One region of the Nocardiopsis sp. NPDC006198 genome, then DNA from elsewhere that is predicted to be linked to it. Evidence: riboswitches for the same ligand, from Rfam matches in the RefSeq annotation. Region 1 holds a riboswitch; each other region holds the start of a gene.
The links. A riboswitch is a leader RNA that binds a small molecule or an ion and turns the genes downstream of it on or off. The one in region 1 is predicted to bind cobalamin.
Positions count from the first base shown of each region.

Region 2: it holds a riboswitch for cobalamin, as region 1 does, so the genes downstream of both, ABZ234_RS02780 (ribonucleoside-diphosphate reductase subunit alpha) here and metE (5-methyltetrahydropteroyltriglutamate--homocysteine S-methyltransferase) in region 1, are expected to answer to the same signal.
Region 3: it holds a riboswitch for cobalamin, as region 1 does, so the genes downstream of both, cobN (cobaltochelatase subunit CobN) here and metE (5-methyltetrahydropteroyltriglutamate--homocysteine S-methyltransferase) in region 1, are expected to answer to the same signal.
Region 4: it holds a riboswitch for cobalamin, as region 1 does, so the genes downstream of both, ABZ234_RS08780 (nitrite reductase) here and metE (5-methyltetrahydropteroyltriglutamate--homocysteine S-methyltransferase) in region 1, are expected to answer to the same signal.

Region 1 covers NZ_JBEXSY010000010.1:31,506-33,696, forward strand. The annotation lists gene ABZ234_RS09595 (polysaccharide deacetylase family protein) at 1-718, opposite strand, end outside; cobalamin riboswitch at 991-1,152, shown strand; gene metE (5-methyltetrahydropteroyltriglutamate--homocysteine S-methyltransferase) at 1,316-2,191, shown strand, end outside.
Region 2 covers NZ_JBEXSY010000002.1:228,802-230,992, forward strand. The annotation lists gene ABZ234_RS02780 (ribonucleoside-diphosphate reductase subunit alpha) at 1-1,387, opposite strand, end outside; cobalamin riboswitch at 1,544-1,735, opposite strand; gene ABZ234_RS02785 (hypothetical protein) at 2,182-2,191, opposite strand, start outside.
Region 3 covers NZ_JBEXSY010000009.1:2,277-4,467, reverse strand. The annotation lists gene cobN (cobaltochelatase subunit CobN) at 1-988, opposite strand, end outside; cobalamin riboswitch at 1,022-1,161, opposite strand; gene ABZ234_RS08720 (ABC transporter ATP-binding protein) at 1,175-1,993, opposite strand; gene ABZ234_RS08715 (iron chelate uptake ABC transporter family permease subunit) at 1,990-2,191, opposite strand, start outside.
Region 4 covers NZ_JBEXSY010000009.1:19,781-21,971, reverse strand. The annotation lists gene ABZ234_RS08785 (hypothetical protein) at 1-731, shown strand, start outside; cobalamin riboswitch at 956-1,161, shown strand; gene ABZ234_RS08780 (nitrite reductase) at 1,215-2,144, shown strand; gene ABZ234_RS08775 (precorrin-8X methylmutase) at 2,141-2,191, shown strand, end outside.

The DNA.
Region 1 (2,191 bases):
CGACGACGGCGTGGGTCCTGCCCTCTTCCACGGGGGCGACCTGTCCCGCGTCGAACTCCACGACGAGGTCGCCGGCGGGGTTGAACCCCACGGAGTCGTACAGCGAGGCGATCGGGTGCACCGCGTCCGGAGCCGCGGTCCCCGGGAGGGCGTCCCGCACGAGGCCGTTCAGCTCCTCCAGTTCCCCCTGGCCGGCGATCAGGGCGGTGGAGGGGTGGGTCGAGCCGGTGAGGGCGTCGTACCAGTAGGTGGTGTATCCCTCACGGGTCCCCTCGGAGTCGGTCTCCTCACGGGTCACGCGGACCCCGACGATGTCGTCGTTGGCCGCCGTCAGGTTCCACGCGGACTCGAAGGAGACCGCTCCGGGGTTGGCCGCCTCGAAGGCGTCCACCTCGGCGGCCAGCGCGCGGTCCAGGAAGTCGCTCAGCGGGTCGGCGTCGGGGACGACCGGGTAGGAGACCTCCGCGGCCACCCCGCCCTCGCGGGCGAGCTCGGCCTCGGCCAGGTCCACCACGTCGTCGGGGTCGACCACCGTCAGCCCGTCGGGCTCGCCGGCGGCGGGCGGGCCCGCCTCCGGTCCGCCGTCCGCCGACCCCGGGTGCGTATCGCTCACGGGTTCGGAGGCGAGCACGCCGGGCGGGGTGACGGCCAGCCAGACCAGCCCCGCGACGACCGCCAGCGCGACCGCGATCGTGGACAGGGGGTGACCGGGGGCCATGGTCGGTTGGGACTGCTTGTTCACCAGGGGTTCTCCACGTACATCTTCAGACGAACGATCGCGGGGAGCACGGGGGAGGACTCGGCCCCGCGACGCTTCATGTCGGTTGTGACGCCGGCCGCGCAACAGGGGTTCGCGCTGATTCCGGCCGGGGGCACAGGGCAGCACGCCGGGTACAGGGGCGGAGGGGTGCTCCCTATACTTGCAGGCGTGGAAGGTACATGCTCCACCCCAGAACCCGGGCCGCGCCCGGAAGGGGAGGGGTGTGTCGCAAGAGGGAACCCGGTGCGACTCCGGGACTGCCCCGCAGCGGTATGAGGGAACGAACGTCGCCATAAGCACTGGTAATCCGGTCGGAAAGGTCGGAAACCGGGAAGCGGCGGCCAGTAGGAGGACGGTGCTCGCGCCGTCCGCGCCCCCGAGTCCGAAGACCTGCCTCCACCCGGCGGCGCACCCGTGCCGCCGGTGGTCCCGTGCCCCGAGGGAGGGCCGAGGAGCGGCGGCAGGCGCACACGCCCACGGCGTGGCCCCGGGCATGCCCGCGTCCTCGCTCACCCCCGTGGCCGGTACCCGGCTTTCGACGAGGGAGAGAAGCTCATGCCCCACACCCCCGAGGCCTCCCGGCCGTCCGTGCGCTCCACCGTGCACGGCTACCCCCGGATCGGCCCGAACCGGGAACTCAAGCGCGCCTGCGAGTCGTACTGGAGGGGCGAGACCGCCGCGGAGGAGCTGGACGGCATCGCCGCCGGCCTGCGCCTGGGCGTCTACGCCCAGCTGCGCGAGGCGGGCGTCGACGACATCCCGTCCAACACGTTCTCGTACTACGACCACGTCCTGGACACCGCGGTCCTGTTCGACCTGGTGCCCTCCCGGTTCGCCTCGCCGGCTGCCGCCGGCGACCGCGACGAGGAGCTGCGCCGCTACTTCGCCCTCGCCCGGGGCGAGCAGGGCGCCCCGCCGCTGGAGATGACCAAGTGGTTCGACACCAACTACCACTACCTGGTCCCCGAGCTGTCGCCGAGCACCCGCCCGCGCCTGGTCGGTGACAAGCCCCTCGCCGAGTTCCGGGAGGCGGCCGAGGCGGGTTTCCCGACCCGCCCGGTCCTGGTCGGCCCGCTCACCTTCCTCCTGCTGGCCAAGGCCGCGGACGACGCCCCCGAGGGCTGGCGCCCCGTCGAGCTGCTCGACCAGCTCCTGGACGCCTACGCCCAGCTCCTCGCCGGCCTCTCCGCCGCGGGGGCCGCCGAGGTGCAGCTGGACGAGCCGATCCTGGCCACCGACGAGGGACGCGCCGCCGTCGGGCTCCTGGAGCGGGTCTGCCGGCGCCTGGGCTCCCTCACCGAGCGCCCCTCCCTCCTGGTCTCGACCTACTTCGGCTCCATCGGGGCTCCCGCACTGCGGGTCCTGAAGGACTCACCGGTGGAGGCCGTCGGCCTGGACCTGGTCACCGACGGCGAGGGCGTCGACGACCTC
Region 2 (2,191 bases), on a different contig from region 1:
CGTCGGCGCTGGTGTTCAGCGTGATCTCGGTGCACAGGTTGGAGGAGTGCACGACGCCGACGTGCTGCTGCGGCGAGCGCAGGTTGGACGGGTCCTTGAAGGTGATCCAGGGGTGCCCGGTCTCGAACAGCATGGTCAGCATGCGACGCCAGAGGTCGACCGCGGGGATCTTCTTGGCGACCTTGATCCGGCCCTCCTCGGCGGCGGCCTCGTACTTCTCGTAGGCCTCGGCGAAGTCGGTGCCGTACTTGTCGTGCAGGTCGGGGACCTCGTCCGGCGAGAACAGGGTCCAGCTGCCGCCCTGCTCCACACGCTGCATGAACAGGTCCGGAACCCAGTTCGCGGTGTTCATGTCGTGGGTGCGGCGGCGGTCGTCGCCGGTGTTCTTGCGGAGGTCGAGGAACTCCTCGATGTCGATGTGCCAGGTCTCCAGGTAGGCGCACACGGCGCCCTTGCGCTTGCCGCCCTGGTTGACCGCGACGGCGGTGTCGTTGGCGATCTTCAGGAACGGGACGACGCCCTGGCTCTTGCCGTTGGTGCCGCGGATGTGCGAGCCGAGGCCGCGCACCGGGGTCCAGTCGTTGCCGAGCCCGCCCGAGTACTTGGACAGCATCGCGTTGTTGCTGATGCCGTGGAAGATGGCCTGGAGGTCGTCGCCGACGGTGGTGAGGAAGCAGGAGGACAGCTGCGCGCGCACCGTGCCGGCGTTGAACAGGGTGGGCGTGGAGGCCATGAAGTCGAACGAGGACAGCAGCTCGTAGAACTCGATGGCGCGGGCCTCGCGGTCGTCCTCGTTGAGGGCCAGCCCCATGGCGACGCGCATGAAGAACGCCTGCGGCAGCTCGTAGCGGACCTCGTCGCTGTGCAGGAAGTAGCGGTCGTAGAGGGTCTGGATGCCGAGGAAGGTGAACTGCTCGTCGCGCTCGGGGCGCAGGGCGGCGCCCAGTCGCTCCAGGTCGAACCCGGCGAGCGCCGGGTCGAGCTGGCCCAGGTCGATGCCGCGGCTGACGTAGGCGGCCAGGTAGGCGGCGTAGCGCTCGCCCATCTCGGACTGCCCGGCGGCGTCGGGGGCGCCGCTGATGAAGGTGAGGGCCTCGCGGCGCAGCTTGTCCAGCAGCAGGCGGGCGGCCACGAACGAGTAGTCCGGGTCGACCTCCACGAAGCTGCGGGCGGCCATGACCAGGGCGAGCTCGACCTCGGAGTCGGGGATGCCGGGGTAGAAGCCGCGGCGGGCCTCGGTGAGGACCTTCTCCGCCGAAACACCGGTGAGCCTCGCACAGGCCTCGGTCACGACGTGCTCGATCCGGTCGACGGCGGCGGGGGGCGCGCCCTCGTTGGTCGGCTCGGGCCGAACGGATACGGGCACGGCCTCGACGTCAAGGGTCATACAGCGGCTCCAACCTCGGTAGAAGAGTCCCGGCGGGGAGGGGACACGATGGGCAAGGTGCGCGGCACGCACCGGGGGACCGACGCACCGGGTGCGTGCGGTCGTCCGACCGGTGGGTCGCGGCGGCTCACCCTCGAAGCCCCGTCGTCGGCGCACGTTCACGTGCGCACCGGTGGCAGGTCTTCGGGCTCGTGGGCGGCCTACGCACCGTCGCTTCCCGGGGCCTTCGGGGGTCCCCAGTGCCTGTGACGGCTTCGTTCCCACTTACCGCTGCGGGGCAGCCCCGGCTTCGCACCGGGTTCCCTCTTGCCTCACCCCGAGGGGTGAACCACCAGCGGGACAGATACTACATCTAGGGGGCCCTGCGTTGGAACACCGCAAGATGATGGCGTGTCATCGATTTCTCGGATTCTTCGACGATCGTCGAACACACGCGTGGGCCGTGGTATGAGAGGGCCTCGGGCACCCGGTTCGGGGGGATGTCGCGCCTCGTCGGGGCAGCTGGGAGGCGACCGGACACAGCCTAGATCGTCGCCGGGGCTCCCCGGGACCGGGAGCGCCCCCCGAGGGGCGGCCGAACGCCCGGAACGCCGCTTCCGAGGCGGTTCGGGCGGCGCCCGGCGAACCGGTGCCGCTGACCACACGGCCGTGTCCGCGGCGGCCGACCCCGGACCGGAGCGGCCGGGCGGAGATCCGTGCCTCCACCGCCCCGGGCGTGTCGGCGGCGCGCCCGCACGTCGGAAAGCTCACTCCTCCGGGTCCGGGCCGGAGCGCCCCGGCCCGGACGGCCGGGGTCACTCCTCG
Region 3 (2,191 bases), on a different contig from region 1:
CGGGCGGCACGTGCCGGAGCCGGGCGTGGGCGACGGCGGTCCCGGCCAGCCGCGTGCAGCGCTCGGGGTCGGCGACGTAGCGGGGCAGCCCGTCGCTGTCGATCTCCTTGAAGGAGAACGGCACCGTGATGATGCGGCCGTCGAACTCGGGGATGGCGATCTGGGTGGCCGAGTCGAGCGGGGTGACCCCGTCGTCGGAACCCTCCCAGTCCGCGCGTGAGCTGGTCAGGCACAGGCCCTGGAGGACGGGGACGTCCAGGGCGGCCATGCGCTCCACGTCCCAGGCCTCGTCGTCGCCGCCCGCGCTCGCGGACGCGGGCACGCTGCCGCCCGCCGCGAGGACCGTGACCACCAGGGCGTCGAAGCCGCCGAGCGCCTCGTAGAGGTCGTCGGGGGCCGAGCGCAGCGACCCGGCGAAGACGGGGACGCCCACGGCCCGGCCGGTCGCGTCGACGGCGTCGGCCAGGGCGTGCGCGAACGCGGTGTTGCCGCCCGCCTCGTGGGCCCGGTAGTAGAGGATGCCCACCTCGGGGAGGCCCTGGCCGTGCGGCAGCTCGCGCTCGGCGAAGCCCCACGGCGGGAGCGCCGACGGGGGCTCGAACCCCTCCCCGGTCAGCAGCACGGTGTCCGACAGGAAGGCGTGCAGGCGGCCGAGGTTGGCCGGACCGCCCTCGGCCAAATAGCGGTGGGCCTCGGTCGCCACCCCGATGGGCACGGTGGAGTGCTCCATGAGCTCGGCGCTGGGCTGCTGCTCGCCGCTGAGGACCACCAGGGGCGTGCCCCGCTCGCGGACGGCGGCCAGACCGGGCCACAGGTCGTGCGAGGAGCCCAGCAGGCGCACCACCACGAGGTCGGCGCGCCCGACGGCGGCGGTGAGTTCGGCGTCGGAGGCGCGGGACGGGTTGGCCCACAGGTAGGCGGCGCCGCTGGCCCGCGCGGACAGCAGGTCGGTGTCGGACGTGGACAGCAGAGCGATCCGGACCGTCATGGCCGGGCTCCTCCCTCGGGGTTCTCGCCCCGTCGGCGGTCGGACTGCCCGGGCCAGTGTCTGGCTGCACCCCTCGTCGGGGTGTCACAGTGGCGGAACCGCCCCGGAATCTCACCGGGTTCCTGTACCACGGGCAAAGGATTCACACTGTAGCCGGGAGCCCCTCCTCCGGTCCCGGCGGGGACGTCAGGAGCGGTCGGCCCGCCCCGGGGGGACGGCGCCCCGGCGCAGGAAGCGGACCACCGGGCCGTCGGCCCCCGGGGTGACCTCGGCCGGGACCCCGTACACCTCTCCGATGAGGTCGGAGGTCAGGACCTCGGAGGGCGTGCCCCCGGCGACCGCCCGGCCGTCCCGGAGCACGACCAGGCGGTCGCAGTACATCGCCGCCAGGTTGAGGTCGTGCAGGGCGATCACGGTGGTCACCGGCAGGCCCGTGACCAGCTCCATCAGGTCGAGCTGGTACTGGATGTCGAGGTGGTTGGTGGGTTCGTCGAGCAGGAGCTCACCGGGTTCCTGGGCCAGGGCCCGGGCGATCTGGGCGCGCTGGCGTTCGCCGCCGGACAGGGTGTGCCAGGACTGGTCGGCCCGGTCCGCCAGTCCGGTGCGCTCCAGCGCCCGCGCCACGGCCTCCAGGTCGGCCGGGGTCATGGGAGTCCAGGACCGGCGGTGCGGGATGCGTCCCAGGGCCACCACCTCGCGGACCGTCAGCTCGGTCTGGGTGTGCGCCTGCTGCTGGACGGTGGCCACCCGCCGTGCCACGGCCCGGCGGCCGACCCGGTCCAGCGGCCGGCCGTCCAGGGTGACCGCCCCGGCGGAGGGGGCGAGCACCCCGGCGAGCAGCCGCAGCAGGGTGGACTTGCCCGACCCGTTGGGTCCCAGCAGGCCGACGGTCTCACCGGGGCGGGTGGCGAGGGTGACGCCGTCGAGCACGAGACGGCCCCCGATCCCGAGGCTGACCCGGTCGGCGCGCAGCCCCTCCCCCGGGGCCCGGACTGGGTGGTTCACGTCTTCCTCCTCACTCGGTACAGCACGGCGACGAAGGCGGGCACCCCGATGAGGGAGGTGACCACCCCCACCGGGATCTCCTGCGGGTCCAGCGCGGTCCGGGCGACCGTGTCCACCCACACCAGGAAGACCGCCCCCGCCAGCGCGGTGACCGGCAGCAGCCGGGCGTGGGAGGAACCGGTGAGGGCCCGTGCGGCG
Region 4 (2,191 bases), on a different contig from region 1:
TGCAGCGCAACACCGTCATCCTCCTCTCCTCCGCCGCCGCGGCCGGGCTGCTGGCCGTCGGCACGATCGGCTACCTCGTGGTGGACGACCCCGAGCAGCAGGTCGACTCGATCGAGCTCACCGGCGTGACCTCCGGTTCGGCCCCCTCGGCGAGCGGGGCGGACGCGTCGGGGCAGAACCCCCCCTCGTCCCAGTCGGTGGACGGCCTGGAGCAGCTCGTGGGCGAGCTGCGCGCCGACGGTGACGACGACGACGGCGACGACACCGACGACTGGACGGTGTCCGGTGTCGAGGTCGACTTCGGACCCGAGGAGTGGCTGCTGACCGACCCCGAGCTGGAGGACTTCGACGGCAACGGCACCGTCCAGCCGCTCCTGGACGAGCTGCGCGGCCTGGAGGGCACCGAGGTGACGCTGGGCGTGCGCTACGAGGCCGACGACGACCGCGACGACGCCGACGTGTACACCATCAACGGGCTGGCCTTCCGGGACACCGACGACGGCCCGGCCCCGTGGCAGAACACCGGCGGGCAGACCGAGGCCGACCGCGACACGGTGTCCGCGAACGCCGCCGAGGCGGTCGGCGAGGGCGCCCGCACCGTCGAGGTCGAGCGCCAGGACGAGGACGGCTGGGACGGCTGGGACGCCGAGGTGCTCGACGCCGGCGGCCAGGAGTACGAGGTGATCCTCGACGCGGCCGGCGAGGTCGTCGACGTGCGCGCCGAGGACTGACCTGCGAGGACCCGTGCGGCCGTCCCGCGGCCCGTCCCCGCGTCCGCGCGGTCGGGGCCCCGCCCTCCTCGGAGGGCGGGGCCCCTTCATGTCGTCCGGTCATCCGGTCTGCGGGCCCGGGGACGGGGCCGGTCGCCCGGTCCGCCCCGGCCGGACCGCCCGGGGCCGCCGCCGGAGGCCGGCACGGCAAGGCGACGTCCCCCGGAGCAGGCAGGAGGGGGTCGGGGTACCCTCGTCGGGCCAGTCGAACTCCACTTGGTGGGGTCAGGGAACCCGGTGGGAATCCGGGACTGACGCGCAGCGGTGAGGATGACGGGCGGGCACGTCCGGGGAGCACTCCCCGGGACAGCCACTGGAGCACGGCTCCGGGAAGGCGCTCCGCACCGGTCGAATCCGAGTCCGAAGACCTGCTGGCACCGGCGGCCACGGTCCGCCGAGTCATCCGCGGGCTCCGCGAACGAGCCCCTGACCCGAAGGACGCGCATGTCCCCGACCGGTTCTCCCCCCTCCACGCGCCGTACGCGCCGCGACCGCTGCCCCGGCGTGCTGAGACCCTGGCCCGCCGAGGACGGCCTGCTGGTCAGGCTCCGGCTCATCGGCGGCCGTGTCGGCGCCTCCTCGCTGCGCGCCCTCGCCGCGGTGGCCGACCGGTACGGCTCCGGCCGTGTCCACGTCACCGGCCGCGCGAACCTGCAACTGCGCGCGCTGCCGGGAAACGCGGGGCGGTTGGGGCCCGAGGTGGTCCGGGCCCTGGCGGAGACCGGCCTGCTGCCCTCCGTCAGCCACGAACTCGTCCGCAACGTGATGGTCTCCCCGGGCACGGGCACGGCGGGCCCCGCCGGGACCGGACCGGGCGGAGGCCGGGCCGACCTGCGCCCCGTCGCCTCGGACCTGGACACGATGCTGTGCTCCGTCCCGCGCCGCGCCGACCTGCCCGGCCGTTTCCTGTTCGTCCTGGACGACGGGCGCGGCGACCTGATCGGCCACCCGTGCGACCTGGGGCTCGTCGCCCTGGACGAGGGCGTCGCCCAGCTGAGGATCGGCGAGCGCTGGGGCCCGCTGGTGCCGGTCGACGAGGCGCCCGCCGCGCTCCTGCGCCTGGCGGACGCGTTCCTGGACCGCCGCGGGGAGGGGCCCACCGCGCCGTGGCACGTCGCCGAGCTCCCGGCGCCGCTGGCCGGGCCGGTGGAACCGGACCGGCGGCTCCCGCCTCCCGCCCCACCGCTGCCGTACGGCCCGCTGCCCGGGGGCGCACGGCATGTGCGTGTGCCCGACGAGGGCCTGGACCGTCCGGCCGCCGAGGCCCTCGCCGAGGAGGCGCTCGCCGCCGGGTCCGGCGAACTCGTCGTCACACCCTGGCGCGGCGTCCTGGTGCCGGGAGAGTCCGTTTCCAGCCCCGGGGAGGCGCGGTGACCGTCCCACGCCGGCCGGGCCGGCACTACGACTACATCGACGACGGG